Regions from separate parts of the Filomicrobium sp. genome, predicted to be linked through region 2. Evidence: riboswitches for the same ligand, from Rfam matches in the RefSeq annotation. Region 2 holds a riboswitch; the other holds the start of a gene.
What was found. A riboswitch is a leader RNA that binds a small molecule or an ion and turns the genes downstream of it on or off. The one in region 2 is predicted to bind cobalamin.
Positions count from the first base shown of each region.

Region 1: another riboswitch for cobalamin. It lies ahead of K5845_RS12995 (TonB-dependent receptor plug domain-containing protein); the one in region 2 lies ahead of K5845_RS09205 (DUF1636 family protein).

Region 1 is NZ_JAILWT010000004.1:420,670-436,552, forward strand. It holds gene K5845_RS12965 (hypothetical protein) at 153-749, opposite strand; gene K5845_RS12970 (xanthine dehydrogenase family protein molybdopterin-binding subunit) at 770-2,962, opposite strand; gene K5845_RS12975 ((2Fe-2S)-binding protein) at 2,977-3,438, opposite strand; gene K5845_RS12980 (ABC transporter ATP-binding protein) at 3,592-4,374, opposite strand; gene K5845_RS12985 (FecCD family ABC transporter permease) at 4,371-5,375, opposite strand; gene K5845_RS12990 (ABC transporter substrate-binding protein) at 5,372-6,274, opposite strand; gene K5845_RS12995 (TonB-dependent receptor plug domain-containing protein) at 6,291-8,063, opposite strand; cobalamin riboswitch at 8,473-8,697, opposite strand; gene K5845_RS13000 (methyl-accepting chemotaxis protein) at 8,875-10,563, opposite strand; gene K5845_RS13005 (hypothetical protein) at 10,575-11,180, opposite strand; gene K5845_RS13010 (GntR family transcriptional regulator) at 11,653-12,426, opposite strand; gene K5845_RS13015 (UxaA family hydrolase) at 12,496-12,786, shown strand; gene K5845_RS13020 (UxaA family hydrolase) at 12,798-13,979, shown strand; gene K5845_RS13025 (tripartite tricarboxylate transporter substrate binding protein) at 14,160-15,128, shown strand; gene K5845_RS13030 (tripartite tricarboxylate transporter permease) at 15,169-15,883, shown strand, end outside.
Region 2 is NZ_JAILWT010000003.1:382,881-398,763, reverse strand. It holds gene K5845_RS09230 (DUF4145 domain-containing protein) at 26-265, shown strand; gene K5845_RS09225 (hypothetical protein) at 370-1,266, opposite strand; gene K5845_RS09220 (arylsulfatase) at 1,821-4,466, shown strand; gene K5845_RS09215 (cobyric acid synthase) at 4,483-5,916, opposite strand; gene cobO (cob(I)yrinic acid a,c-diamide adenosyltransferase) at 5,971-6,585, opposite strand; cobalamin riboswitch at 6,628-6,848, shown strand; gene K5845_RS09205 (DUF1636 family protein) at 6,945-7,304, shown strand; gene cobW (cobalamin biosynthesis protein CobW) at 7,304-8,338, shown strand; gene cobN (cobaltochelatase subunit CobN) at 8,344-11,577, shown strand; gene cobG (precorrin-3B synthase) at 11,574-12,740, shown strand; gene K5845_RS09185 (precorrin-8X methylmutase) at 12,740-13,369, shown strand; gene cobI (precorrin-2 C(20)-methyltransferase) at 13,375-14,100, shown strand; gene cobJ (precorrin-3B C(17)-methyltransferase) at 14,097-14,846, shown strand; gene K5845_RS09170 (cobalt-precorrin-6A reductase) at 14,822-15,568, opposite strand; gene cbiE (precorrin-6y C5,15-methyltransferase (decarboxylating) subunit CbiE) at 15,567-15,883, shown strand, end outside.

The sequences.
Region 1 (15,883 bases), on a different contig from region 2:
TGACAGGGAATGGGGATATTAAGCTATGTCAGACCAGGAGAACACGGCGTAGCCTCATCCATGGAGTTGGACGTGACGCCGGACTAAATGGCAAAACTCGTCGAAATCGCTGTCAGAGCAAGGATCAGTTGAACACATCCATCGCCGCCCCGTTAGGAAGAAGGGCACTCAGCTCCAGCCTCGATCCAGAGTGCGACCAGTTCGCCGAACTGTTTTTGTGTGCCCGGAACCGGAGCGCGGTCACCTCCAGGGTGCCAACCCCAGCCGACGAGGCTGTCTTCCGCCATATGCTTGTGGAGGGCCTTTAGATCCTTCCCGCCGTTCTGTTCCGGATCTTTGATTTGATGGCAGATCTCACCCAGCGTCTTGCCTTCCCAGGCCATGCTCTTGGGCGCGAGATGCCACGCCGGATCACCCGGCACACCCGCAGGTTCGACATTTCGCGACATGTGGCAGACCGTGCAGTACATGCCTGTAACGCCAAAGTTAGCTTCGCCGCGTTGTACGGGCGGTTCGTGCACTTTCATGGCTTCGCCTTGGAGAGGACTGTCGCCAACCGGATGGCAATTCACGCAACGAGGATGCTGCAGGACCTTGCCCATTTCCTCAAATATCGCCACGGCCCGTTCCTTAGCATTGGGAATGGCCTCGAATGTGGCTTTGTCTTTGAGCTCAGCGGCGCTTGCGCCGGCGGCCAGTATTGCTGTCGCGAATAATCCGCAAAGCGTCGGAACAGTAAACGGACGCATGTCAGACATTCTCCTGTCGCTTATGACTGCACATGGCGGGTAAACGGCAAATGTCTCACAGGTGTGCCGGTGAGTTTTCGCCACGCGTTAGCGACAGCCGGAGAAATGGGCGGCGTTCCCGGCTCACCCACCCCTGTCGGAGCTTCATCTGACTTGATGATGGTGACCTCGACGTCCGGCATCTCGTTGATGCGCAGAGAGCGATAGGTGTCGAAGTTGGTCTGAACGACACGCCCTTTGTCCAAGGTGATCTCGGCGTAGAGTGTATGCCCCAGACCGTACCCGATGCCCCCTTCCATCTGCGCACGGATCACATTGGGATTGACGGCAACACCGCAATCAACGGCGCACCAAACTTTGTGGACACGCGGAAGCTTGTCCTTTCCGACCGAGACTTCGGCGACCTGAGCGACATATGTGTTGAAAGACTTGTGCAAGGCAACGCCGCGTGCCCGGCCTTCAGGGACCGCGGCTCCCCACCCGGCCAGTTCGGCAACAGCCCGCAGCACGCCAGCATGACGGGGATTTTTCTCCCCAATAAGCTCCAGACGGCCTTCGACGGGATCTTTATTGGCCATCGCCAAGAGTTCATCGAGGAATGTCTCGACGACGTAGGCATTGTGTGTGTGACCAACGGAGCGCCACCAAAGCGGCGGGATAGCGAGTTTAGTCTGGTGCGTACTGATGCGAAGATTGCCGATTTGATATGGTATATCTTCGGAACCTTCGGCGACTGTTGGATCGATGCCATCCTTCATCTGCGCGGCGAACGGCGTGCCTTCGATGATCGATTGGCCGACGATCACTTGGTCCCAAAGTGCGATGTTCCCGGCTTGGTCGACCGCGCCCTTCAATCGGTGAACGTAGAGCGGACGGTAGTATCCGGCGTGGAGATCATCCTCGCGTGTAAAGACGAGTTTTATAGGCTTTTTTCTGCCCAGCGCCTTCGCCGCTTCCGCCGCTTCCGAAGCCACATCCGCATTCGGTGTTGCGCGGCGACCAAAACTTCCACCCGCCATCATCGTGTTCAGCTTCAGTTCCTCTGGGCGACAACCGAGGATCTGAGCCGCTACCGCCTGATCGACGGTTTGCATCTGAGTGCCGGCCCACGCCTCACCACCCGACGCATCCGCCTCGATTAAAAAATCGAGGGGTTCCATTGGAGCTTGTGAGAGGAAGGGAAAGACGTACTCCGCTTGAAGCGTCTTAGCATTTTCAGGTAACGCCTTTTCCGCATCACCTTCTTTTCTCACGACGCGCCCGACCGTCGCGGCCTTCTTCTTATAGTCGGCAACGATCTCATCGGTAGATCGAGTCTCGGCCCCCGTCTCGTCCCACTCGATCTTCAACACATCTCGCGCGGTTTTTGCGGGCCAAAAGCCTTTTGCATAAACTGCGACGCCTTGCGGGATCTTCTTGACGTCAACGACGCCCTTGATCTTGCGGGCATCCGTATCGTCCACCGACTTCACCTTGGCGCCGAACAGCGGTGGCCGCGCAATGACGACCGTCAGCATATCAGGGCGCGTGGCGTCCATCGTGAATACCGCTTTACCCGTTGCTTTGTCCTGTGTGTCGAGCTTCGGCCGATCCGTGCCAATGAGTTTGAAGTCAGAGGGCGATTTCAGGCTAGGTTCAGCCGGGGGCGACCGTTTGGACGCGGCGTCCGCGAAGTCTCCGAACTTTCCTGTCTTGTTTGATACCTTGTGGGAGATGATGCCGGCTTCGATGGTGATCTCTTCCGCAGGGACCTGCCAGGTTTCAGCGGCGGCCGCGACAAGCATCGCGCGGGCGGCGGCGCCGGCCTTGCGCATTTGCTCGTAGGAATTGGCCATGGCGGTCGAACCGCCCGTGCCTTGAATGCCAAAAGCGAGATTTTTGTAAAGTGCCGTATTCGCAGGAGCCAGCTCTCCGCGCATTTGCGACCAGTCGGCATCCATCTCTTCAGCAACCAATGTCGTCAATCCCGTCAGGGGACCTTGGCCGAATTCTATATGTTTGACGAGAACGGTCACGGTGCTATCGGGTGCGACGCGCACGAACGCATTTGGTGCGAATGCAGTATCTGTAGCGCCTCCTTTGATGACGGCAGCAGCCCCCGATTGGGCGCGCGCACGCATCGGCAGGACCATTGCTAAAACCAAACCGGCGCCAGTTGCGGCGGCCCCACGCAAAACTGTTCGGCGATCGGCTTCGATCACGGATTTCAACATATTCTACGCCCTCCTCAGCCTTTGAGTTCAGCCGCAGCGTTCTTGATCGCCTGGCGAATGCGTACGTATGTGGCGCATCGGCAGATGTTTCCCGTCATGGCGCCGTCTATGTCTTCATCAGTGGGATCGGAAATGTCTCGAAGCAAGGCGACTGCGGACATGATCTGTCCGGATTGACAGTATCCGCACTGAGGGACGTCGATTTCCACCCAGGCCTTCTGAATGGCGCTTGCTTCCGGGCCTTCGACACCTTCAATCGTGGTTATATCGCTGCCGTTGATCAGTTCGACGGGCGTGACGCACGAACGCTGCGGCATACCATCAACGAATACGGTGCACGCTCCGCATTGAGCCACGCCACAGCCGAATTTGGTGCCCGTCAGTCCGAGTTCGTCGCGCAGGACCCACAATAACGGCGTATTAGGGTCGACATCGACCTCCCGCGGTTCTCCATTGACGTTGAATGTGATGGCCATGGGTCCCCTCCTTTGAGGTGGAGTTTAACTTTTGCGGAAATTGCGCCAATCCAGAGGATTGATGTGACCCTGAGCAAAAATAACCCTGACGACAACCATACAACGGAGCGAACGGTTCCATTCAGCAAGGATAGGTTTTCAGATGGTAACGGCTTAGGACGTCCTGGGAGTCAGTCGGATAGGGGCTACGATCAAACCTTGCGCGTCTTCCATTAGCATAGCCTCAACCCCATAGACGCGAGATAAATTTTCTGTGGTCACAACCTTAGACGCCGGCCCGTCCGCGACGATCTTGCCCTGTGAAATGAGGATGATGCGTTGGCACCAGCGCGCCGCCAGAGGGAGTTCATGGAGGGACGCGATGACAGTCCGTCCACTCTTCGCAATCGCCGCAAACGTCTCTACCAAGGCAATCTGATGTGCGGGATCAAGACCTGCTGCCGGCTCGTCAGCGATGATGATCGGTGTCTCTTGAGCCAACACGCGTGCCATGAGCACACGTGCCATCTCGCCGCCTGACAGCTCTGTGGCGCGGCGATGGGCAAGTGCCGTAATATCCATGCGCTCCATGGCGTCAGCAACAATTGCACCGTCGGCCATCGTCATTTTCGCGAAGGGCCGGCAATGGGGAAGGCGGCCCAGAGCAACGATCTCCGTGACTGACACCGGCCAGGCAATATCACGGATCTGCGGGAGATAGGCGAGACTGCGCGCGCGGCCTTCTGCGCCTAGATCGGCGAGCGGCTTGCCGTCTAGCGTGATCCTCCCCTCATAAGGAATCTCTTGCGTGATCGTGCGCAGAAGTGTCGATTTACCCGCACCGTTAGGGCCGAGCAGGCCAACGAATTCACCACCCTCCATGTTGAGCGAAACGCGATCAAGCACTTTGCGGTCACCGAGCGTGACGGTGACATTGTCTAGGGAGAGACGGCTCATAATAGGGTCCGCCGTGTCTTGATGATCAACCAAAGGAAGAACGGTGCGCCGACAAGTGCGGTCAATACGCCAAGCTTGAGATCGCTATCAGGAGCTATGAGGCGGACGGCGATGTCTGCGGTGAGCAGCAAGGCCGCGCCAGACAACGCGCTAGTCAAGAGCAAACGGCTTGGCCGGGAACCGACCAACGGCCGCATGAGATGGGGGACCACAAGGCCAACAAAACCGATCGCGCCGGAAACAGAAGTGGCAGCGCCCACGCTAATAGCCGTACCGAACACCACCAACGCTTGAACGCGATCAAGACGTATCCCGAGACTTTTCGCTGTCGCTTCGCCAAGGGTCAGAGCATCGAGGGACCGACCTAGGATGGCGATCATGCCCCAGCCGACAAGCATGAACGGTCCGGCAAGCCACACGTGGCTCATCGAGCGATCCGCCAGGGAGCCAAGCATCCAATATACAATCTCAAGTGCCGCGAACGGATTCGGTGACAAATTGAGTGCGAGCGCCGTCATCGCACCAGCAAAACTTGTGACCGCTACACCTGCGAGGATTAAGCTTGCGGCGTCGCTCCTTCCTCCTGCCAACAAGCGCACAACCAAGACGGCCACGATGGCGGCTGATAGCGCAAGCACCGGCAAAGAGAGCGGCAGAACAATTACAAGACCGGTGTAGATCGCCAAGACGGCACCGAGGGAGGCGGACGCACTGATACCTAACAGACCCGGCTCTGCGAGCGGGTTCCGCAGATAGCCCTGAAGCGCGGCTCCCGTCAGCCCCAGACTCGCACCAACCATCACCCCCAATATGGCGCGTGGGAGGCGAATCTCGCGCATGACAAGTGTCACTGCGTCGGTAGAGCTTCCCGAAACCAGCGCTACGAGGCTATCGGTAAAGCCAATGGCGGCTGGGCCGGTCAACAACGATACTCCGAACAGGAGGATTACGAGTGCAGAGAGTATCGCGATGAGGGCTGGGTAGGGCATCGGCACGGTCATTGCCTCGTCGCACTCCGATCATGAATCGTGGTGACGGCGGCACGGGCAGCGGAAAGATCACGGATCAGATCAATCAAATGCGGTGTGGCGCAGATCCATCTGTTGGTGGCGGACATCGCTTTGGCCGAGGTCGCTTCGAGAGCACGCAGAGCCGGGTGGGCAAATACCTGCTGCGCGAGAGCTGGCGCTCCTTCCCAAGTGGTATCGGTCACGACCAAATCAGGTGCAGCCATGACGAGCTTCTCCAAGGGCAACTTAGCGGTGCCGCTTAAGCCGAATTGGACGGCTATGTTATCCAGGCCCGCGGCTTTCAGGACCTCATTGGCTAGCGTACCCACGCCAGATGTATAGCTATTGGCGTGGAACAGCGCCGCCGTTCGGCGGGGTCCCGGACGCTTTCGAAGCTGGGCGAGATCGGCATCAAACCGGGCGAGCAACTCGCGCGCTCGTTCGGGACGATGCAAAGCATCGCCCATTCGTTTGATATTGGCACGCATGTCGGAAAACGAATTTTCGAAGGGAAACTCGACAACTGGGAAACCCAGCCGCTCCAGCATCGCCACTGTGGTTCGTGTCGTCATGGCACCAACGAGTATGAGATCGGGCCGCATCAAGAAGACTTCTTCAGCCAGGCCATGGTTAGGCTTGTAGGCGCGCGCCTGCTTGGCCATCATCGACATGCTGGGATCGGAGGCCAAATTCGATACTGAGTAGAGCTGTCCCGGCGCCGCGATCATCATCGCGAGCTGGTCTGTACAGAGGTTCATGGAAATGACCCGACGAGGTGCAGTCGGGTCACGGTTATCGCTCTCAGCGGACGCTATTCCCGGGAGCGGGAAGGAAAGAGCTAGCAGCACACCGAGCGCCGCGTACCATGCGCTTAGCTGACGCAAGCGCATGGTTGCCCCCAAGCGTTCAGTCCGGCCAAAGGTCCATGCGCAAGCCGCCATAAATCGCCAGATCGGATGTGCCGTAGCCATAGGCGGTCTGATAGTCCTCGTCGAGCAGGTTTTCGCCGCGGATGTACGCTTCCATGCCAGGCCGGAATTCGTAAGACACCTTTGCATTCAGCAGCAGGTAATCATCGAGTGGCACGATGCCCAATCCGAAGATCTCATCCACGTTCTCCGTCACGTATTTCGCTGTGACATTGAGCTTAAGCTTATCCAGCGGCTGCGCATCGATGCCGAATGCAAAATTGTGACGTGGCACACGCGGTAGCGGAAGTCCATTCTCCCGCTCCGTCTCCGTAAACGTATAGGCCGCACTGATGGCCACGCGATCTGTCAGGAAGGCGCTCGCCGCAATCTCCACGCCGTTGCGATAAGTAACGCCCGGCACGTTCATATATCCGGTCGTATAAGCAATCAGGTTCTCGGTATCGAGTTCAAAATAGGTCACGCCCAGAGTGGCACGGCCATCGAAAAAGCCCTGCTCGATGCCCGCATCCCAGCTCACGCTTTCTTCCGGGTTTAGATCGGGATTAGCGCCAAATGGACCGTAGAGTTCATTAAGGCTGGGCGTGCGGAAGCCCGTTGAGTGGCTGGCACGAATTTTGGTGTCGGTCTCTGTGAAGAGATAAGCGGCCGTGAGCCGATGTGTATTGAAGTTGCCGAATTCGCTATGGTCATCAATGCGGCCGCCAAACGTGAGCGTCAAGTTGTCGATGGGTTCGACCATCAGCTGGGCGAAGGTGCCGAAGATGTTGGCCTCGTCGCGCTTTCCAGGAGCGTTAAAAGACTCCGCTCCGGTTTCCTCCCAGTCGGCGCCAGCAAGAAGCGAAAGAGACTCGTTAAAGCTGATGACGCCGTTGTACTCGGCCTTAACGCGATCACCATTGTACCAAGTCACCGGGGCAAACACCGAGCTGCTCACATCATCGCGTTCGATCTTCATACCTTGCAGCGCGAAGGTATTTTTGAAGCGTCCTTCGAACAGCTCGATGTTGGTGCCGACCCGACCGGCGAACTGAGACGTCTTACCTTCCTCGATGGGGCTGTCGACCGGACCAGAGGCATCGTATTCGCCTTCTGCGTTAAAGGCGCGCGTTGCGAAGAAGACTGTGATGCCGTCAGCGACTTTCATTTCACCGCGGCCGGAAAATGTCAGATTATTGTAGCCGTCGTCCTCCGGCGCATTGTCCGCTGCGGAAAAGCCCTCGGTATCAATTCCCAAAAGGCTGAACGAGATATCTCCGCGATCTGTCGCATAGCCCGCGGTGGTCGCGCCGCGCCAAGTGTTGTAGGCGCCGTATTCAGCCGCAACCGATTGAGAATACCCCAGCTTCGTCGCGCGCCGCGTATCTATGGACACGACACCAGCTACGGCATCGCCACCGTAAAGCGTGCTTTGCGAACCTTTCAGGATTTCAATGCGTGCAAAATCGTCCACCAGAAGGTGCTCGAATCTTGCTGACGTCTGCGGTGCGGAGGGGTCGCTAATATCCATGCCGTCGATCAGAATTTTTACATAGTTCTGATTGGCGCCGCGCATCGTTATACCGGTGGTGGATCCCGCCGGACCATTGCGGGTGAAATTCACGCCGGGAACCGTCTCCAGGTAGTCCTGCAGAAACGGTCGCGACTGCTTTTCAAGATCCTCCTGCGTGATAAGAGAAACCGACGAACCAACAGCGGCTGCATCAGTCGGTGTACGGTTCGCCGAAAAAATGACGATTCCGGGCAGCATGATTTCGCCTTCTTGGGCGAGAGCCGCTTCACTGGCTAACGCTGGCAAAACGACTATCGCCGTAAGCGCCAACCAACTAGAACACTTGAGCGTATTGGCGCTTGTTGTTCCGCCTTTAAAACTCTTTCTCATCAACATCGTGACCACTCCGTTTCCCGCATTGGATCGGTGCGAAAAGCGGCAGAGCCAAATCAATGAAATCGCGATCGAAAGTGGACTACGTCATCGGTATCCGGCTCTCGGCCGGCAACAAATATCTCGTCGTGCGTCGGTGCAATCAAAGCTCACGCCGCATTGTCGAGATTCACGCTAGTCGGACTTGCTCCGCAGAACCATTGCTCAACCCGTGCTTCTCTTCACATGGGTCGCCACAACGGACATCCGCTCCCAAGCGCGCCCCGCGCGAGGAATGGGCGACACGCCACTGGCAGGTCTCCTGGCTTGCAGCTCAGACGCATCAGGTCCTTCCTTCCCAGTTCTCCAAACACAGTGGAGAGCCCAGTGGATTGAGGATGACGCTCGCCGCTTACAGTTGCGGGGGCAGCCGCGGCTTATCGCAAATGTTTGCGAGACCGCGTTCCCTTTTCATTCAGTGGGCTTCGGCCCGCTGAACACCAATAGCGCAGGCAACAAATCAGTTGGCTGTAGGAGAGTCAATCTGCGCGAGGCCGCAACATGTGGAGTCTCGCTTCGAGACTGGCGGAAAGGGCACACGTCTGGCGTGTGGCTGGAATGTTCCCCAACGAAAAGAGGACCCGGGCCTATGGCCGGGTCCTCCCGATAGCTTCTGCCTTTTATCTCTTCGAGGGAGCTACGCTGCCGAACGGACCGTATCGAGGAAACTCGAGACTTCCGTCTTCAGATGCACCGCCTGGCGCGACAGTTCGGTCGACGAACTCAAGACCTGCGATGCAGCTGACGAAGAATCATTGGCAGCCTGATTGACACCGATAATGCTGGAGGAAACTTCTCGCGTTCCTTCCGCAGCCTGCATGACGTTGCGGGAGATTTCCGACGTCGCTGCAGCCTGCTCCTCGACCGCAGCAGCAATCGACGCCGCGATTTCGCTCAATTCGCCAATCGCATTTGTCGAGGCACTGATGGCCACCGTGGAGCCCTCCGTTGCCGTTTGGATGTTTTGGATCTGCGTGGAGATATCCGAAGTTGCCTTCGCGGTCTGTTCGGCGAGAGCCTTCACTTCCTGAGCGACGACGGCGAAGCCCTTGCCGGCCTCTCCCGCACGTGCTGCTTCGATCGTGGCGTTGAGTGCGAGCAGGTTCGTCTGCTGCGCAATTTCCTGGATCAGTGTCACGACGGAACCGATTTCATGGGCCGCTTGCGACAATGTCGTAATGCGTTCCACTGTATTGTCGATCTCCTTGGCAGCGTGGCTTGCCTTGCGAGACGACGCATCAGCCTGACGACCGATTTCCTGGACAGCGCCTGCCATCTCTTCCGTGACGCTAGCGACACTTCTGACGTTTACCGAGGCCTGCTCAGAGGCTGCGGCAACGGACGACGATTGAGCGCTTGTCTCTTCCGCAGCCGCCGCCATCGTACTTGCCGCCGATTGCAACTGAGAGGATGCACTGGCGACGAACTCGATGATGGAACCAACCTTGGTTTCAAACTCATCGGCAAGATGCATCATCGCCTTACGGTTCTCGACCTGCAGCTTCTCGCGCTCCGCAGCGGCTTCACGCTCATGTTCCTGAGACCGGATGATGCCGTCCTTAAAGACCTTGAGCGAGGCAGCCATGCGGCCGATTTCGTCGCGATCCGTTATACCCTTCGGCTCAGCAGTCATATCATGCTTTGCCAAACGTTCGGTCACGCTCGCTAGAGCTTTCAAACGCCTGGAGACGCCCAAGTAAACGAGTACGCCGGAGAGAATGGTGCCTAACAAAATGACTGACGCTGCTACAGCGACCGCCAAGTTCAGGCGTTCTGCTGCGGTCGCAGCCCCCTTCGATGCGCCTCTTAGCATCACGGAGAGCGCCATTTCAGCTTCGTTCAAGGCAGACGAAATCTCATCCAAGCTAGCCATCGTGTGGGCCTGAAGTTCGATGGTATGCGCCATATCAACAGTCATTGGATCTCGCATGGCTTCGATCTGCGGATTCGCCGCATCCGTTACCCACGTGCTCCACGCATCGCCAAACCTGTCCAAGGACGCACCAACACCCGCAAAGAACGTCGATGTCAAACGGCGAACACTTTCAAGATCCGCAGAAACTCTTTTGACGTCCTGCTCGAAGTTTTTCACCTTTTCGCGGTTCCCCGTAATGAGGAAGTGACGCAGCTCCGCTATCAGCCTGTTAGAGCGATCTCGCAGGTCCGTCATTTTAGACTGTGCCGCGATCACGTCGAACGTTACTTGCGACGCGCTATCGACATCGTCGGTCTGAACCTTCACGACCGCAAACGACCCGAGAGCTACGAGCGATAGCGCCGCGAAAGCGCCAATCATTTTGTTTGTTACTGAGATATTGTTGAGCATGGCATTGCCTATCAGAACGCTGGGGTACGGCGCCGTGAAAGCTCCGTCAGATTGATTTCCACGGTGATCGCGCCAAACGCGTCACCACTGTCTTTGTCGGCAAGCGTCATGCTGACCTGAGATGTCCAGATCTTCAGACCGTCGTCGAACTCCGGCTTGTCAATAAAGATTTCTGTCGGCCCAATGGCGAAGGTTTTTTGAAACTTCGCCTCATCGCCCTGCCAGTAGTCGGTCGTAATGGAGCTTTGGCCTACATTGAGTCCATTCACATCCATTATGAAGATCTCTTTATAAAGACCAACGGATGCAGCTTGGCGTTTCAAGAGATAATTCGAAAGCGGACTCGCGATCGTTGCCGAAATCAGCGGCTTATCATCAGCCTGCGCTTCCTCGCGCCACGTTTTATCGAGCTCGTCAATCTCATCCTGCGTCAAGACACCATGGCGCTGATTTTGGGCCTCGACAGCCAGCTTGACGATGGGCTGACTTGACCAACCCTTGATCTCTTCGATCACATCCGGCGTAATCAGGCTTTCAACACGCCCCGGAAACTCCTGAGCCAATGACGAAGATGCAGCCAAGCACATGAGTGGAATAAATGCGAAATTTCTCATCATCACTCTCCCCCAATCCTTCCCTTTCCTGATCACTACAGGAATCACGATAAAAAATGACTTAATATGCATATTGAAAATAGGTAGTTACGCTTTTCTGCTCTCATTGTGGCTTAGGCAACCGAAATACTCCCTACATCCTCAACGTTCGGCCATAAGGAAAACCATTACCGGCTAAACTCCCGTAATCGCGGGCTTTTGCATCCGATTCAATTGAGGCTCGAGGTGTACGGTGCACAGCCCCACTTCAAAACGAGAGCTATTTCTCGCCGACGTATTTAATTTTGAAAATGTCGATATCTTTTTGGTGCCTATCGTTGACACCCAAGCAGAAGTCCGGGTGATATCTACCGCCAAACATCTCTAACCACGGACAATATCAAACCATATAAGTTGCACAGACTCCCGCATGCGGACGCTTGTATGGCCTCCCGCACAATTTCGAAAAAATACCAATTTAGGCGCTTGCGACGTCTTACCTAAGGCGCACCAAATAATGCGCGCCCGAAAGCAAACAAATGCTCACGCGCCACTCGATCGGAGCCTCATTCAAAGCGTACATAGTACGATCGAGCCGGATCAAAGGAAGGCCCGGCGCAATTTCTAACGCCTTCGCTTCTCGCTCCCCCGCAGCGACGGCCGTAATCCGCTCTTCACCGTGAGAAACTGTTAAACCGTATTCTTTTTGGAAGTGATCATAGAGCGTGTTGGGAATGGTCTTTTCCTTGACGAGCCCAGGAAAAAACTGGCGTGGCAACACGATCGTTTCGTAGATCATAGGCTTACCGGCGTGGGTACGCACGCGTGAGACCCGGATGACCTCTGCGCCCACATCGAGCTTTAGCCGTTCCCGCTCTTCTTTGTTGGCACGCGCAATACTCATGCGTGTGTTTTGCGAGTCCGGCTCGATATGCCCCCCCCCATCCTCAAACAGGTTGAAGAAGCGGAAGAGCATCTTGTCCGGCGTGTGTTCCGCCACGAAGGTTCCGCGGCCCTGACGGCGCTCTACGAGATTATCGACGGCCAAGGCATTGAGCGCCTTACGCACGGTCCCCTGGCTGACACCTATCTCTCGCGCCAGTTCGAACTCGCTCGGAATGAGCTGACCTGGCCGCCATACTCCCGTTCGAATGCGATCAACAAAGATCGCCTCTACCTGAGCGTAAAGAGGCTGTGCCGCGAGCGCCGTCGTTAGTTCGGCGCCCGATGGGGAAGCTTCTTTCGAATTCGGCTTGCGGGTTGCGCTCATGTCTTATGTCTTATACAAGAGGTCGATGTGTGTGCAATTTATTTCACATAGCGAAACAGAGGACGGACAGTGGCAGAAGTTCCCCATTTCCTGGTTCACAGCCCAAAGGACAACGTTGGCGTCGTTGTCATCGAAGGGCTCAAAGCCGGCACGGACATGCTCGGCGTAATCACTGAGACGAATACGACTCTCAATCTTACCGCGCTTCATGACATTCCGATCGGTCACAAGGTCGCCCTGAACGATCTCGCAGCTGGCAGCACCGTCATCAAGTACGGCGAGGACATCGGAAAAATGGTCGGAGACGCCAGCTGTGGCGGTCACGTTCATGTTCACAACCTAAAGACCAAGCGCTGGTGAGGACCAAGGGAATGGCGTCGCAATATTCGAATCTTTCGTTCAAAGGCTATCGGCGTGACAACGGCCGCGTCGGCGTCCGTAATCACGTGGTGATTCTGCCGGTTGACGATATCTCAAATGCCGCCTGCGAAGCTGTCGGCAATAACGTCAAGGGCACGCTCGCCCTGCCGCATTCTTACGGACGGCTTCAGTTTGGCGAAGATCTGGAGCTTCATTTCCGCACTCTGATCGGCACAGGCTCCAACCCCAACGTAGCGGCCTGTGTCGTTATTGGTATCGAGCCTGGCTGGACCAAGCGGATCGTCGACGGAATCGCGAAGACAGGGAAACCCGTAGCGGGCTTCTCCATCGAGCAGAATGGTGATTTCAAGACGATCATGGACGCGTCGCGCCAAGCTAAGGAGTTTGTCCACTATGCGACAGAACTCCAACGTGAGGAGTGCGGTATTTCCGAGCTTTGGGTGTCGACGAAGTGTGGTGAAAGCGACACCACAACCGGGCTTGGCTCTTGCCCGACCGTCGGCAACATGTACGACAAACTTCTGCCAGAAGGGATCTACGGTGTCTTCGGCGAAACGTCGGAAATCACAGGTGCCGAACATATCTGCAAAGCCCGTGCAATCAATCCGGAGGTTGGCGAGCGCTGGTACAAAATGTGGAAGGCTTACCTGGATGACGTCATCGAAGCGAACAAGGTCGATGACCTGTCTGAAAGCCAGCCGACAAAGGGAAACATAGAAGGCGGCCTGAGCACGATTGAAGAGAAGGCACTCGGCAACCTTGAGAAGATCGGACGCACGAGCCGCTACATCGACATACTGAAGCCTGCTGAAGCTCCAGCTTCCGGCCCCGGCCTCTACTATATGGACACATCCTCAGCGGCGGCGGAATGCGTCACACTGATGGCGGCTGGTGGGTATGCGGTACATACGTTCCCAACGGGTCAGGGCAATGTGGTCGGCAATCCAATTGTTCCGGTCATAAAGATTTCGGCCAACCCAAGAACCGTACGGACGATGAGCGAACATATCGATGTAGACGTCTCGGGAATTCTTCGTCGTGACATGACGCTTGATGATGCAGGTGATGCGCTAATCGAAATGATCGTGCGCACGGCGAACGGGCGCAATACGGCGGCAGAAGCGCTCGGCCACCGTGAATTTGTCATGACAAAACTGTACAGAAGCGCATAGTTCACGAGCACTTTTGAGGAAACGCGGGAGAAATAAGAGCCGATACGGCCGGTTCTCCTGTCCAATAAGACTTCACCAGGTTCTGGGAAGCGAAAAAGCTCAGCAGTAATTCTTATTTGGGCTCGGCGATATCGCTTCCTAGCTTCTCCAGGTGAATAGCCAAGGGAGGACGAACTCAAAATGTTGTCTGGATCCAAATCTCTTTTCAAGACAATCGCTGCGGCGACACTGGCTCTCAGCTTCGGCACGATAGCTAGCCAAGCTGACGACTTTCCTTCTAAACCCATCAACTACATCATTCCGTTCGGACCCGGCGGTGAATCCGATATCACCGCACGGCATCAGCAGCCGTTCTTCAAGAAGATGTTCGGCCAGGACCTGGTTATTTCCTATAAACCCGGCGGCGGTGGTGCAACGGCATGGGCGCAGCTCAATTCGATGCCGAATGACGGCTATACGATCATGGGCATCAACCTTCCGCATATCATCATCAAGCCGATGCAGAAGGATGTTGGCTTCAAGACAGAAGACCTCGCCGGCTTCTATATGTTCCACTACACGCCGGATGCCATCGTCGTCACAAATGATAGCCCGTTCAAGTCGCTCGACGACCTCATCAAGTTCGCCAAGGAAAAGCCGGGTGAGCTGACCTTCTCCGGATCGGGCAAGGGCACGGCCAATCACTTGGCACAGGTGACATTTGATAAGCTTGCCGGTGTCAAAACAACCTACGTACCGTTTAAGGGGACGGGTGCAGCGGTTCAGGCCCTTCTTGGCAATCAGGTTGTGGCAAGTTGGGGCTACACATCCGTGGGTGCCAAACATGCCGACAAGGCCCGCATGCTTGCCGTCGCCATGGAAGAGCGCCACCCCGCTTTCCCTGACGTTCCTACTTTTAAGGAACTCGGGTTCGACATCGTCTCCGGTGCCTATCGCGGAATCGCAGTACCCAAATCTACCCCACCAGAAATCCAAAAGAAGCTTTCGGATATGATTGGCAAAATCAATGCCGATCCGGAATTCCGCAAGCGCATGGAAGCTGACGGGTTCTCGCTCGTTGATGTCGGCGTCGATGGCATGGAAGCGTTTCTCGCAGAAAAGGCCAAAGGATATGCTGAAGCTGCGAAGGAAGCCGACGTTATCAAATAGCTTTTGCGTCTAGTCCAATAGCAGGCTTGAGGGGGTACTCATGGCCGCGATAGAGCACTTGCTAGCGGCGTTGAGCCCCTTCAATGTCCTGTTGGCCTTGGGAGGCGTAATAGCCGGCACAATTGTCGGCTCCCTACCAGGGCTGACCGCGACGATGGCCGTGGCGGTTCTCGTTCCCATCACATTCTCGATGGAGCCCGCTTCGGCACTTATCTTGATGGGTGCGATTTACACGGGTGCCATCTATGGCGGCGCGTATGCCGCGATACTTCTCAACACACCTGGAACACCTTCCGCCATCGCCACGACTTTCGATGGCTACCCGATGGCCAAGCGGGGCGACGGCGATCTCGCTATGACGATTGCGTGTCTCGCTTCGGTTGTCGGCGGCCTGGTCGGCGCCCTGTTCCTAATGGTGCTAGCCCCGCCGCTCGCCGGTGTGGCTTTGGCCTTTGGTCCGGTGGAATACTTCTGGCTCGCTGTCTTCGGTCTGTCGCTGATTGCTTCCCTTTCCGAGGGGAACCTGCTCAAGGCGCTTATGGGTGGTTGCCTGGGGCTTTTGCTTTCAACGGTGGGAGTCGCTGAAGTCAGCGCGGATATCCGGCTGACCTTCGGTTCCCAGGTGCTTATTGGCGGCATCGAGACTGTTTCGGCACTGATCGGGCTGTATTGTATCCCGGTTTTGATTGACCTGGTCGCAACGCCAGCGCGTCATCTTAAGGTGACTCAAGAAAGCAAGGGTTTGCGTTTGCGCG
Region 2 (15,883 bases):
CAAAACGTGAGGCTCCTTCCCATCATTGCAACAGCGCATAGCGGCCTTGACGACGTCTAGCCATATCCCGGCCGATGTCGCGAAATGGGCGGACGAAATTAGAATAGTCGGTAACGACGCGGCGCATGACGCCGCGGAACTCGCAAAAGAAGACGTCGACGAAATTGCTGAGTTTGTCGACGCGTTTCTTCAGTACGTATTTACGATGCCTGCAAAGTTCGCGCGGCGGCAATCACGAAAGAACGCTGCCAACGTCGCCCCCTAGCCAAGGACTACGGGGCTCATATGCCGGGTTACATCAGTAGCGCTTGAGCAGAAGTCGTGCGAGCTAGGTCGTCTGGCGCGACTAAGATATTCGGCGGGAATGTTTCAAAAAGCCACCGAGAGCCCTGAGATAGGTCCATGCTGCAGGACGTCGTATTCGTATTTCGTGCGCCCTGACCCTTTCTCATAGTCGACGTCGAGCAATCGATAGCCGAGGACGCCGGAATAGGTGACGCCTCCTTCGGAGCAAATCTCGAAGCTGTAAGCGGCGAGCACATTCCACGAGAACTTGCTGCCTGCGCCAAAACCGCCGATATCCCCGCGCAAGACCAGATCCTGCCCTGGCCCCAAATTGTGCCGCATGACTGTGCCGACGACCGGATCGACCCAGTCGACGCCGCCGCTGCGTGCAAGGGCTGCACCTCGGACAAGGGAGAGGTCGGCAATATCCAAACTTCCGTTCAAAGACAGCCTGAGGTCGGCTTCCTGATGCCAGTAGCGGGCGCCGGCTAGGATATCGATTGCTGTGGTGCCGGCACTGGATTGCCATTTTGCCACTTCGTAAGTGCCACCGGCCTCGACAATGGTTTGATCGATGCTCAAGCCGACGGAAGCGCTGAGCGTGCCGCTGATGGCGGGGTTGATGCTGCGAGACCGCACGCCATCGGTGCCAAGGTTGAGGGGCGCGTAGACGATATCACCGTAAAAGGCGAGCCTACCCTTGCGCGCTTCCATGTAGCCCATGAAAGGTACCCCATCCAAGTGCTCCAGGAGTTCAATTGGATTGACGTCAACGTCGACCGTTCGACCCTTTACAGTTTGGTCGCCTTTCAACCAGGTGAACCATCCATAGGGCGTGGCGCTGAGTTGCCAGCGGCTGTTGGAGGCGGGCGGCTCTGTCACCGTCGCGAGATCGCCGGACCGCGCTACTAAAGGAAGCGCAGTCGAGGCGAGCAGGAGAGCAATAGCGCCACCCGAGGCAGACAGACATTGACTCTTCATGATGCCCTCCTCGGGCCAGACCATCACAAATATCTCTAGCGTCATAACCTCAAACAGATAACAGATTCGATGGCGGAAATTGTTGTTTGGTCATTACTGCGCGCTCGAAACGATATTTTTCGCAAAAATTCCCCCATAAACTCTGGAGGAATTAAGTCTAATTCAAATGCGCTAATCCAATTCATTGGTGTAAAAAAATTGAGAATGGAATTTAATTGACAGCATATATGTTGAGGTGCAGCCTCATTATTCTAGGCGCGACGGGCAAGCACTGGCATTTCGTTGTGAGAATTGCATGTTCTATTGCTTCTGCGTCGGCGGCCGAAACAGGCGCCGGTTAGCCGCACGAGTCCGGACCTATTTCCGCAGGGTCAGATCAAAACTAAGAATTGCTTTGGCAGTTTGCGCAAACAAAGTGCGACGAGCTAGCGATGCCTATTTATGTGGCGCTTTCTTAGCGCTCGGCCAGAACGCCATGAGCGCGTCCTCTCCTGCATTTGAATTGAAAAACACTGTGGCAACTTGAATGTTCGCTCGGAACAAAGGACGAGGTCATGACGACTAGAGAACTTTTGTTTGTCTCGCTTGCTTCTCTTCTTCTGGGAGGTGCCCCGGCAACAGCACAGGAAGTCACCGGCGCCCTTGGTTCTCCCAGTGCGACGACGAGCGTTCAGGGAGTACAGCTTCCACCGCCCGATCCAAAGTTCGGCGGAATCATCAAGCAGGATGCTCTGAAATCGAAGCCTTGGTGGCCACCGCGGATCGCGCCGCCGGAAGGCGCGCCCAACGTGCTGCTGATCATCACGGACGATGCGGGTTTCGGCGTTCCCAGTACCTTCGGAGGCGTCATCCCAACGCCGACGATGGACCGTGTCGCGAACGCGGGTCTCCGCTACAATCGCGTATTCTCCACCGCGCTTTGTTCACCGACGCGGGCCGCGCTAATTACTGGGCGCAACCATCACTCGGTCGGCTTTGGCGTGATCTCCGAGCAGTCCACCGGTTTCCCGGGCTACAACAGCATCATTCCAAGGGACAAAGCCACGATCGGTCGGATTCTTTTGGACAATGGCTACGCGACTTCATGGTTCGGCAAGGACCACAATACGCCCGCATTCGCTGCCAGCCAGGCTGGTCCATTCGACCAGTGGCCGACAGGAATGGGCTTTGAGTATTTCTACGGTTTCGTCGGAGGCGACGCTAATCAGTGGGAGCCCAACCTCTTTCGCAACACCACTCAGATTTATCCCTTCAAGGACAAACCGCCCGGTAGTTGGAACCTTGTGACCGCGATGGCTGATGACGCTATCGACTGGATGACACGGATGCACCAGACCGACCCATCTAAGCCGCTGTTCATCAAGTATGCGCCCGGCGCCACGCATGCCCCGCATCACCCCACCAAGGAATGGGTAGATAAGATCAGCGCGATGCATCTGTTCGACGACGGATACAACAAGGTGCGTGAGCGCATCTTCGAAAATCAGAAGAGGCTCGGCATTATTCCGGCGAATTCCGAATTGGCACCCTGGCCGAATGGGACACTGAAGCCGTGGGACCAACTCTCCGACGAGGAAAAGAAACTCTTCATCCGGCAAGTTGACGTCTTTGCCGCCTATGCGGCCTACAACGACCATGAAATCGGTCGCGTGATCCAGACCTTTGAGGACCTCGGCAAGCTCGACAACACGCTGATTATCTACATCAACGGCGACAACGGCACGAGCGCCGAAGGTGGACCTCTGGGCACACCGAATGAGGTTGCCTTCTTTAACGGCGTCACGGTCCCGGTCGACGAGCAGATGAAGTGGTATGATGTTTGGGGCACCGAACAGACATACAACCACATGTCGGCAGGCTGGTCGTGGGCCTTCGACACGCCGTTCGATTGGTTCAAGCAGAATGCGTCAAGGCTTGGCGGCACCAACCAGAACATGGTGGTGTCCTGGCCCAAACGCATCAAGGACAAGGGGGCCTTGCGCGAGCAGTTCGTCCATGTGATCGACGTCGTTCCGACCCTTCTCGAGGTTGCCGGCATCCATGCGCCCGAGATGGTTGATGGCATCAAGCAGATGCCCGTTGAAGGCACCAGCTTTGCCTACACTTTCGACGCTGAAAACGCCAAGACACCGACCCGGCACACAACTCAGTACTTCGAAATGATGGGACAGTGGGCACTCTATAAGGATGGCTGGTTCCTGAGCACCAAGGTCAATCGTGCGCCTTGGGAGGCCTTTGGTCCGGCCAATCCCGATCCGCTGAACAATCAGGTTTTGCAACTCTACAACTTGAACGAGGACTTCACCCAGACCAACGATATCGCCGCGAAGAACCCGGACAAAGTCGAGGAGATGAAGCAGGAGTTTATTGACGAGGCCCGCAAATATCAGATCTTTCCGATGGACGCATCCGTCGCGGCACGCATCGTTGCGCCAAGGCCCAATATTACGGCCGGTCGCACGGAGTTCGTCTATACCCGACCGATGGTCGGGCTCCCGCAGGGCGACTCTCCATTTTTGCTCAATACATCGTTTGTCGTCACGGCGGACATTGATATCCCCGACCAGGGTGCCGAGGGCATGATGTTGACGTCGGGCGGGCGGTTCGCCGGCTACGGCTTCTATCTGCTTAAAGGCAAACCCGTGTGGGTCTGGAACCTCCTCAATATGGAGCGTGTAAAGTGGGAGGGCGAAGACACGCTCACGCCGGGCGCGCACAAAGTCGAGTTTGAATTCACATATGACGGTTTGGGCCCTGGCACGCTCTCTTTCAATAACTTTAGCGGCGTCGGCCGGCCCGGTACCGGTGTGCTCAAGGTGGACGGCAAAGCCGTTGACACCAAACAGATGCAGAAGACGCTACCCATGATCCTGCAGTGGGATGAAAGCTTCGACGTTGGATCCGATACGCTGACCGGCGTCAACGACGCTGACTACAAGCCGCCGTTCCCGTTCACCGGCAAACTCAACAAACTCACCATCAAGATCGATCGGCCGCATTTGACCGCCGAAGACATAAAGAAGCTGCAAGGCGCGATGAAAGCTGCTGCAGACGGACCGGTCTCTCAAAATCTCACTATCGTCCAACGGTTGGAAGAACGGTTTGACAAAAGAGAGGACTGCCGCAAGCAGGCCGATGCGCAGAACCTCGGTCCAATTGAGCGGCTTCGATTTGTCCGGGATTGCTTACAGAAAGATTAGCTCGTCTATGGCGTATTCACCTCGCCAAGGCGAACAAAGCATCGACGTCTAGGTGTGTCTCCATGTGTTCCGCCAGAGCGTCGAGGGTAGCGTCAACGGAAGCACCGTAAGCAAACGAAGCGGTCCGTGCCCCGAGCGCTGACAAAAAGCTGCGGCGGAAGTCATCGTTAACGAACATGCCGTGCATATAGCTGCCCACAATGCGCCCGTCCGGGGAAGTGCCCCCTTCCGCCCGATCGTTCACAAAGGCGAAGGGGCGCTTGCGATCCGGTCCGTCCGTGCGACCCATGTGAATTTCGTAAGCGTCAATCACGGTGCCGGAGGCCGCATGCCGGGCTTGTGTCCGCGAAACTTCCTTGTCCGGGAACATCACGGTTTCTAGGTCGAGAAGACCCAAGCCCTCGACGCTGCCCGGCGTACCCTCGATACCGTCCGGGTCGTGGATTGCGCGGCCCAGCATCTGGTAGCCGCCGCAAATCCCAAGGACAGCACCGCCACGACGCACATGCGCCCGGAGATCGATATCCCAGCCTTGCGCGCGGAGATAAGCGAGATCGGTCGATGTGGATTTCGATCCGGGCAGGATGATCAGAGCGCAATCGCCCGGTAAAGGACGACCCGCAGGGATCATGCTGAGCCGAACTCCCGGCTCTTGAGCGAGCGGATCGAGGTCATCGAAATTCGCGATGCGGGAGAGAATAGGAACGGCGATATGAAGCCCCTCGCCCTGATTGCTCTCGCGCAAGTCGAGGACATCTTCAGCGGGCAGTTTCCTGGCATCCGGAAAATAGGGCAGGACCCCAAAGCCCCGCCATCCTGTGCGTTCCGAGATGAAGCGATATCCGTCATCGAAGAGGCGCGGATCGCCGCGAAACTTGTTGATCACAAATCCCGAGATCAACGCGGCGTCATCGGGATCGATGACGGCTTGTGTTCCAACGATCTGGGCAATGACGCCGCCACGCTCGATGTCTCCCGCCAGAACGACGGGAACGTTCGCCGCCTGCGCGAACCCCATGTTGGCGATGTCACCGCGTCGAAGATTTACTTCAGCGGGACTCCCGGCTCCCTCTACAATCACGAGGTCGGCATCGCCTTTCAACCGATTGAAGCTCGCGAGTACCGCGCTCAAAAGCTGTGGTTTCAGGCTTGAATAAGCGCGGGCCTTTACAGTGGTGAGCCGTTGGCCTTGGACGATGACCTGTGACCCCGTCTCCGATTCAGGTTTGAGCAAAATAGGATTCATGTCGGTAACGGCTTCGCGGCCCGAGGCAAGCGCCTGCAAGGCCTGCGCCCGACCGATTTCACCACCGTCCGCTGTGACGGCGGCGTTATTCGACATGTTTTGCGGCTTGAACGGCGCGACGCGAAGCCCGCGTCGGAGTGCGGCGCGGCAGAGGCCGGCAACAAGCAGTGACTTGCCGACGTTCGAACCCGCTCCCTGAATCATAAGGGATTTCACTTAAGGTTATCCTTGTAGGCTAGAGTTCCAAGGGTAAAACCCTCAAAACTCCACGCCCGGCTGGGCTTTGATGCCGGCGCGGAACGGATGTTTGATCAACGACATCTCCGTCACGAGATCGGCAATCTCGATCAATTCGTCCTTGGCGTTCCGGCCAGTCAGGACGACATGCGTGAGCGGCGGCTTTTCATCGCGAAGAAAGGCGACAACCTCAGCAATGTCCAAATAATCGTAGCGCAGCGCGATGTTGATCTCGTCGAGCAAGACCATCCGGAGTTCTGGATTGAGGATCATCGCCTTTGCTTTTTCCCAGCCGGCACGGGCTGCGGCGATGTCGCGTTCGCGGTCCTGTGTTTCCCAGGTAAAGCCCTCCCCCATCGCGTGAAATTGACAGAGGTGAGGAAAGTGGGTTTCGATCAACCGGCGTTCGCCGGTGTCCCAAGCGCCTTTGATGAACTGCACCACAGCAGAGGGAAAACCGTGCGCAATGCAGCGCATGATCATGCCGAAGCCGGAAGAGGATTTCCCTTTACCCGCACCGGTGTGAACAATAATCAGTCCCTTCTCGCCTTCCTTCGTTGCCATCATGCGATCGCGCGCAGCTTTGATCTTGGCCATTTTGGTTGCGTGACGCGCGGCTAAGTCTGTCTCATCCATCGCCATACTTTTCCTTCATCTTGACAACTGACGGCGTTCGGCTTCAGTTGAGGCATTGTTGGTCCTGTCTATGACAGGCGAAGAGGGAATGCGACAAGCACTTGAGCCGGAATTGCTCAAAAGCTTACAACGCAGCCGCCCCCGCGACCGTGACCGGAGAGGACGTTCAACGCCACTGGCAAAAGCTGGGAAGGCCGAACGTCCGCAGGATTAAAAACCCTACATCCGCAAGCCGGGAGACCTGCCAACAGCGTGACTGAAACGGGCGAACGGGGTGTTTCGCGACCGGCAGGTGAATCGCCTGATACCGGGCGTCTTCCCCTTCTGGCTTTAGCACCTCTCGTCCCTGCTGAAGGGGCCTGATGGCTACGATCCTTGTCTGCACGACCTGCCGTCGCGGCGCGACGATTGAACCCGACGACGCTTGTCCCGGGCAGTTGATGCTATCCGCGCTTGAAGCCGCAGGGATACCCAAAGGGATGCGTCTGCGTCCCGTGCAGTGCCTCTCCGCTTGTTCGCAAGGGTGCGCGGTTGCGCTCAGCGGCCCAGGTAAGTGGACTTACGTCTACGGCCGGCTCGATCCCGCCGAACACGTCCCGGACATTCTCGATGGCGCATCCAAATACGCGGCCAGCGAAGACGGCATCGTGCCGTGGCGCGAACGTCCGGAAATTTTCCGCAAAAACTCGCTCGCGCGCATTCCCCCGATGGAGGACTAATGACCGACCTGTCAAAAATTCCCGTCAGCGTTATCACCGGTTTTCTCGGCGCGGGCAAAACTACGTTGATCCGCCATTTGATGCGCAATCCGCAGGGCAAGCGTCTTGCGGTGCTCGTCAACGAATTCGGTACAGTCGGTGTGGATGGCGAAATCTTGCGATCTTGCGCGGACGAGAATTGCCCCGAGGAAAATATCGTCGAACTCGCGAACGGCTGCATTTGCTGCACGGTCGCGGACGATTTCATTCCGACGATCGAGGCTTTGATGGCGCTGCCGCAGCAGCCCGACCATATCCTCATCGAGACGTCCGGTCTGGCGCTGCCAAAGCCGCTGCTGAAGGCGTTCGACTGGCCTGCCATCCGTTCGCGCATCACTGTCGATGGCGTTATTGCTGTCGCGGATGCTGAGGCGGTTGCAGCCGGCAGGTTTGCACCGGACGAGGAAGCAATCGCCGCACAACGTGCTGGCGATGAGAGCATTGATCACGAAACCCCTCTATCCGAGGTCTTCGAGGATCAGATTGCCTGCGCCGACATCGTGTTGTTGAGCAAGGCGGACCTTGCGGGAGACGAAGGGATTTCGGCGGCACGTGCTTTGATCGAAGCCGAAGCTCCGCGCAGGCTCCCGATCCTCTCGCTGACAGATGGTGTGATCGACCCGCGTGTCATTCTTGGGCTCAACGCCGCGGCCGAAGATAACCTCGACGTGCGGCCCTCTCACCATGACGGCGCCGACGATCACGAGCATGATGATTTCGACTCCGCGATTATCGATCTGCCCATCTTGGCCGATCCTGAGAGTGTCGCAGAGGCGATCCGCCGCCTTGCGCGAGAGCGCGACATTCTCCGCGTGAAAGGATATCTCGCGATCCGGGACAAGCCGATGCGCATGCTGGTGCAGGCCGTGGGTGAGCGCGTGCGCATGCAATACGATCGTCCATGGGGCGACCAGCCGCGCCGTTCCCAGCTCGTTGTGATCGCTGAGCATGATGCGATTGATCCGGCGGCAATCCAGGCAGTTTTCGAGGCCTGATCACCATGCATGTCGTCTTCCGAGAAAGTCACGATCTGGAAGAGACTGCGACCCCGCAAGACCTTGGCCAAGGTCCTGCGGATCTGGTGGTGCTGTCTTACTCCGACAGTGACTTGGGGGCCTTCGCGGCGGGATGGCAACGCGGTCGGGCAAATCTGCCCGGTCTGCGCTTGGCCAATCTAGCGGCATTGCGGCATCCCATCTCGGTTGACACGTACGTGGATCAAACGCTGAGTGGGGCGAAGGGAATACTCGTTCGGCTGATCGGCGGAGAAAGCTACTGGTCATACGGACTAGCGGAACTCAACGCACTCGCGCGCAAGCGCGGAATTGCTTTGGCTGTTTTGCCGGGTGACGGTCGCGACGACGACAGGCTCGATGAACTCTCCACGTTGCCTGTTTCAACGTTGCGAAGATTGTCGGCGCTTTGCGATGCAGGTGGCGCGGTTGCTGCTCAAGCAGCCCTGGCACAGCTCGCGTTGGCCGCTGGACTCTACGCGGCGCCTGTTCCAGGCGATAAACGGTTGCCTGACTGCGGCTTCTACGAGCCCGCGCGCGGCGTTCAAATGTCGCCGCCCGATGGCAAAGCGATTGTGCCTGTCATATTCTATCGTGCCTATCTGGCAGCGGCCGACACAGCGCCGATAGATGCACTGATACACGAACTGCGGGCACGAGGTTTTCAGGCGGTCGGCATGTTCGCACCGTCACTAAAAGCTGCAGGCGCGCGCATATGGGTCGAGGTTGCCTTAGAGCAAATGGCTCCGGTCGCGATCGTGAACGCGACGGCCTTCTCAGCGCGTGGCGACGATGGGCGCTCGCCACTCGATGGACCGGGATGCCCGGTGTTTCAGGTTGCGCTTTCGACCGCCGAACGCGCGTTGTGGCTGGCTTCGGAGCGAGGGTTATCCCCCTCTGATCTTGCCATGCATGTGGTGCTTCCCGAAGTCGATGGACGCATTTTCGCGGGCGCCGTGAGCTTTAAATGTGGGACGCAGCACGATCCGGATCTGCAGTTTTCTCGCAAGATTCACCAGCCTGATGAGACGCGCGTGCGCGCGGTCGCCGATCGCGTCGCCCGCTGGCACAGCCTTGCTACGGCGAAGGCGGAGGCTCAAAAGCCGGCGCTGATATTGTCCACCTATCCGGGCAAGGAATATCAGCTGGCGCATGCGGTGGGTTTGGACGCGCTGGCGTCGTGCGAAGCAATTCTTCTCGACCTTGCACGCGAAGGCTATGCCGTCGAGCCGGTGACAGACCTTGGGCGCACACTGAGTAAATCGTATCTGACGTGGTCGCTCAGCGCGTACCGGAATGCCTTGGACCAACTCCCCGAAGGCCTGCGCGTTGATTTGCAACGCGCTTGGGGAGACCCCGATAACGATCCCGCAGTCGTCGATGGAGGATTCCACTTCGCCGCCATCAGGAGCGGAGAAGCGGTGATTGCTCTCCAGCCGGAACGTGGACTGAGGGAGAGCCGTGATGACGACTATCATGATCTCGCACGCGTCCCCCGCCACGCATACGTGGCCTTTTACCTTTGGTTACGTGCGCAGGGCTTCTCGGCGCTGATCCACATAGGGGCGCACGGCACCTTGGAATGGCTGCCGGGAAAATCCGTCGCCTTGTCGGACACGTGCTGGCCGCAGGCGTTGTTGGGTGACCTGCCGGTTCTTTATCCGTTCATCGTCAACGATCCGGGGGAGGCAGCACAAGCCAAGCGACGGCTCGGTGCCGTCACTTTGGGACATATGCCGCCGCCGATGCGCGACAGCGCCGTGCCGGAAGGTTTGTCTCAACTCGAAAGGCTCTTGGATGAGTATTCCACCGCAGACGGGCTTGATCCCGCGCGGCGCGACCGGCTCATCGCAATGATCCGCGCGGAGGCGCAGGCCAAAGGAGTGGAAGCAGACCTGGGCATCAACGAAAATATAAGCGCGGCCGAAGCCATTGTGAGAATTGACCGCTTCGTTTGCGACATCAAAGACAGCGGATTTGGCGATGGTCTCCACATCTACGGCGCGCGCGAAGGGGAGAGAGAGGGACTACACTCAGCACTGGCCGGCCGCCGGGTGCCGCCCGGACCCTCAGGGTCTCCCTATCGCGGACACACCGATGTCCTCCCCACGGGACGCAATCTCTTCAGTGTTGATCCGCGCGCGGTGCCGACCCGCGTTGCGTTCGCGCAGGGCGTGAAGAACGCGGAAGAATTGGTGCGTCGTCACCTACAAGATCATGGCGATTGGCCGCGCGGTCTGGTAATCGACCTGTGGGGATCGGCGACGATGCGGACTGCGGGCGAAGAGTTCGCTATGGCGCTTCACTTGGCAGGACTGACGCCACGTTGGGACGGTGCCTCCGGGCGCGTGACAGGGTTCGAGATCGTGCCCCCGGCGCTGCTGAACAGGCCCAGGATTGATGTGACGCTAAGAGTTTCCGGGCTTTTCCGCGATGTCTTTCCCGGCCTCGCACAGATGTTTGAAGCCGCGGCAGCGGCGCTTGCTGATCGCGACGAACCCGTCGAAGAAAATCCTTATGTGAACCGGGTTCCCCGCGTGTTCGGACCCAAGCCAGGGTTGTACGGCTTGGACTTGGGGGCAGCCGTTCAAGATTATTCTGATGAGGGGCGTCGCACCGCTGGCGAAGCATGGATCAGAGCTTCGGAATGGTCGATCGATGTCAGTGGCGAAAGCCACCTGGCGAGAAAAGCCCTGGAGAGCCGTCTCAGAAGTGCCGACGCGTTTGCGCACGCACAGGATTTACCCGAAACCGACGTCCTTCTCGCGGCCGATTATGCTGGCCACGAAGGAGGCTTTGCCGCAGCGATGTCCGCGCTGGGGCGGTCTTCGGTCGCGCTCTACCATCTGGATACCACCCGACCGGAAACACCACGTGCACGCACATTGAGCGAAGAGATAGCGCGTGTTGTCCGGGCCCGTGCCGCAAATCCTGAGTGGGCGGCGGGGATGATGCGTCACGGTTTTCGCGGCGCTGCGGAACTCGCCGCAACACTCGATCACCTCGCAGCCTTCGCGCATCTCGCGCGCAACGTACCGGCGCACCTGTTCGATTTATATCATGACGCGACGCTGGGCCGTGGTGAGGTTGCCGACTTCATTGCGCGTGAAAATCCCGACGCGTTCCGTGCGATGCAGGATCAGTTCCGCGCGCTCCGCGACGCAGGGCTCTGGCAAACACGGAGCAACTCCATCGCAGCGAGCTTGGAGGTCGAGCCATGAGCACGAACTTCCTCGTCAAAGGCAGGTGTCCAAATGCGCTGCGTCCCATGGCGTCTGGCGACGGACTAATCGTCCGGATCAAACCCCCGGGCGGACGCTTGAGCGCGCGTGAGGCCTCTGAGATTGCGAAGCTCGCATCACGCTACGGGAATGGAGTCATAGATATCTCAAACCGTGCAAATCTGCAGGTGCGCGGGGTGCGTGAGCAAAGCTATGACGGATTGCTCTCCGGTTTGATGGAACTCGACCTTATCGACGCGAATGCCGATGCAGAGGCAAACCGAAATATCATCGTCACGCCATTCGCTGTCACGGACGATTTGGCCCATACCCTCGCTGAAGATCTGTCCCACGCACTGGCCAAGCCCAACGCCCCGCGCCTACCTGGGAAATTTGGTTTCGCGATCGATATCGAGGAAGCACCGGTCCTGCGGTCCGCTCCTGCCGACATTCGTTTCGAGCGCGCTAGCGATGGATCACTCGTATGCGTCGCGGATGGTGCGGGTACGGGCGCGATCATTGCGCCAGACACAGCGGTGGAGGCGGCGGTCGCTCTCAGCCGATGGTTCCTGGATACTGGCGGCATGGTGGACGGACGCGGCCGTATGGCGGCGCACATCGCCCGGGGCACGCCTCTACCGGAACGTTTTACCGCCGTACCGCGCAAGCCGGAGGCGGCTTTCAAGCCAACGCCCGGCCAGACAGAAAAGGGTTGGCTCGTCGGTTTGGCCTTCGGTCAGATGAGTGCGCAAACGCTTGCCGCGCTCGCCCAACTGGGGCCGCTGCAACTGACCCCTTGGCGAATGGTGCTCATCGTTGGCCTTCATCAACGCCCTGAACTTCAGGACGTGATCACTGACGCCGATGATCCCCTCAACCGGGTTGTCGCCTGCGTTGGCGCACCGAGTTGTCCGCAAGCCCATCAACCGACGCGATCGCTGGCGCGCATGCTGTCCGCCCACGTGCCGAACGGCAGTCAGCTTCATGTGTCCGGCTGCGCGAAGGGATGTGCACAGCCTACCCCCACGCCGCGAACACTCGTGGCCGGTCCGACTGGATTCTCTCTCATTCGTCATGGCCGCGCTGGCGATGATCCGATCGGTGCCCCTGTGTCAGCGGAAGCGCTGATTGCGAACCCCACACGTATCAACGAGGCCGTCTGATGGCGCATCTATATGAAACTGACGGTCAGGCGATCTACCGGCAATCGTTCGCGACGATCCGCGCCGAAGCCGACCTTGCGCCATTCTCCTCTGACGAAGAGCCGGTTGTCGTGCGCATGATCCATGCGGCCGGATTGGTTGGACTAGAAGAGCATGTCCGCTTCACGCCAGGCATGGCGACGGTAGCGCGTAAGGCGCTTCAGGCAGGAGCGCCGATCCTTTGTGATGCACGCATGGTTTCGGAGGGGATTACGCGTCGCCGTCTCCCAATGGACAACGCAGTGATCTGCACGCTGCAAGATCCGCAGGTGCCTGAGCTCGCAAAGGCGATGAGCAACACGCGCTCGGCGGCGGCTCTGGAATTATGGCGTCCGCATCTGAAGGGCGCCATCGTCGCGATAGGGAACGCGCCGACCGCACTCTTCCACTTGCTCAACATGCTTGAAGATCCGAAGTGCCCGAGACCTGCGGCGATTATCGGCTGTCCCGTAGGATTCGTTGGGGCAGCTGAATCCAAGGCTGCCTTGATGGCAGCCACGCCTGCACCCGCCCTCATCGTCGACGGGCGTCTTGGGGGCTCAGCCATCACGGTGGCTGCGGTCAATGCGCTTGCAAGTGCGGAGGAGTAGCGGCGATGGCCAGGATCATCTGCACAGGGCTGGGGCCCGGAGATCCCGAATTGATGAGCGTCAGATCATATCGCCTGATACAGTCCGCGCGTCAGATCGCCTTTTTCCGTAAGAAGGGTCGGCCCGGCGTAGCGCGCCAGATCGTGAACGGGCTCTTGCCAGAGAACGTCATCGAACACGCGATGGAATATCCGGTCACGACCGAAATCGCGTTCGATAGTCCGGAATATGTCGCACAACTTGCTGCATTCTACGACGACTGGGCCGCTCGGCTTGCGGCCCTCGAAGGCGAAGTCATTGTGCTGTGTGAGGGAGACCCATTCTTCTATGGCTCCTTCATGCATCTGCACACCCGCTTGAAAGGGCGCACGGAGGTCGAGATCGTGCCGGGCATTTCGGGCATGTCCGGCTGTTGGACCGCCACAGGCGAACCCATCACATGGGGTGATGATGTTCTGACCGTTCTGATGGGCACGCTGCCCGAAGACGAACTGACCCGGCACATCAAAACCGCGGATGCGCTGGTCATAATGAAAACCGGACGCAACCTAGAAAAGATACGACGCGCTTTTGCTGCAGCCGACAGGCTGGACGACGCTTGGCTCGTCGAACGCGGCACGATGGATGGACAAAAGAAGGTCCGACTCGCGGAAGCAAAACACGCTGAATGTCCCTACTTCTCCATCGTGCTTTTGCACGGCAAAGGCCGTCGGCCGGAGGTGCGGGAATGAGCGATGTATTCTTAAATGGATCGCTCACCATCGCCGGTCTGGGGCCGGGCGATACGGCCATGATGACGCCGGAGGTCAGCGCGGCGATCGCACAGGCTAGTGATGTCGTTGGGTACAATTCCTACGTCGCGCGAATTCCGCCGCGCGAGGGCTTACGGCTCCACGCTTCCGATAACAGAGTAGAGCTTGATCGCGCACGCCATGCATTGCAACTCGCCTCGGATGGCGGCCACGTGGTGGTCGTATCGTCAGGCGATCCAGGCGTTTTTGCGATGGCATCCGCGGTGTTCGAAGCGTTGGAAAGCGCCCCCGAATACCTTGACGTCGAGATCAGCGTGCTGCCCGGGATCACGGCGATGCTCGCCGCGGCCGCACGCGCAGGTGCGCCCCTTGGTCACGACTTCTGCGCCATAAACCTGTCGGACAACCTCAAACCGTGGGAGCTCGTAGAGCGCCGACTGCAATTGGCGATCGAAGGCGACTTCGCTGTGGCTCTCTACAACCCACGTTCAGCAAGCAGGCCTCAGCAGTTCGCCCGCGCCCTAGAAATTTTACGCGCAGGATGTGGGCCGGATCGGTTGATTACGTTCGCGCGCGCAGTCACGACGCCTGCCGAACGGATCGTGACCGTGCCCCTCTCCGAGGCGAAAGCGGACATGGCCGACATGCGTACGGTTGTCATCGTCGGCAATTCCGCGACCCGGCGGGTTGGACGATACGTCTACACACCGAGGTCCGCGCCATGATGTATCCAAGCCATCACGGTCTCAACGCTGTCGGTCACATTCCGGTTCGGAAGCACGGGGCGGTCAATCATGATCACCGGCAACCGCAGACGGCGCGCGGCAACAAGCTTCGCTTCGGCACCTTCGCCGCCCGAATTCTTCGCAACAACATGCGTGATGCGATGCGTGGTAAGCAGCGCCTCATCTTCCGCAATGCTGAAGGGGCCGCGCGCGATAATGGCGAAGGCGTCTGGCAGCGGAAGAGCGCCGGGCGTGTCCACCAACCGCAGCAGATAGTGATGATGCGGGGCGGACGCGAACGTCGAAAGGTTTTGCTTCCCGATGGCGAGAAAAATTCGCGACGGCGCTTGTGGAAGAGCCGCGACGGCCGCTTCGATATCCGGCACGCGCTGCCACTGATCTTCAACTTCGGGAGCCCAGGGTGCGCGCTCGAAAGCGAGAAGCGGAACCCCCGTGATTTGGCATGCGGTGATCGCGTTCCGGCTCATCTGCGCCGCGAATGGATGCGTCGCATCGACGACCTGCGTGATCGCAGCCTCGCGCAAATAGCGGGCCAGCCCCTCAGCACCACCAAAGCCACCGACCCGCGTCGGAAGGGGTTGCGCCTTCGGCAGGCTGGTGCGTCCGGCATAAGAGAACACAGCGTCCACCCCAGCCTCTGCAAAGACTCGGGCCAAACGACTGGCTTCCGTTGTGCCGCCCAGAAGGAGGACGCGTGTCATGACTGATCCGTGGCTTTCGATAATCGGCATCGGCGAAGATGGCGTGAAGGGCCTGTCTGATGCAAGTCGCAGTGCATTGGAAGGCGCTGAAGTCGTCTTCGGAGGACCACGCCACCTGGAGCTTGCGGAAATCGGTGGGCGGGGGCGTCCTTGGCCGGTACCTTTCTCTGTAAAACCAGTACTTGATTTACGCGGTCGCAACGTTGCCGTACTGGCATCTGGCAATCCCTTCTGGTACGGCGCCGGGAGCACACTTGCAGAGTGTCTCGGAGCCAGCGAGTGGCGCGCGTTTCCCACACCTTCGACATTTGCAAT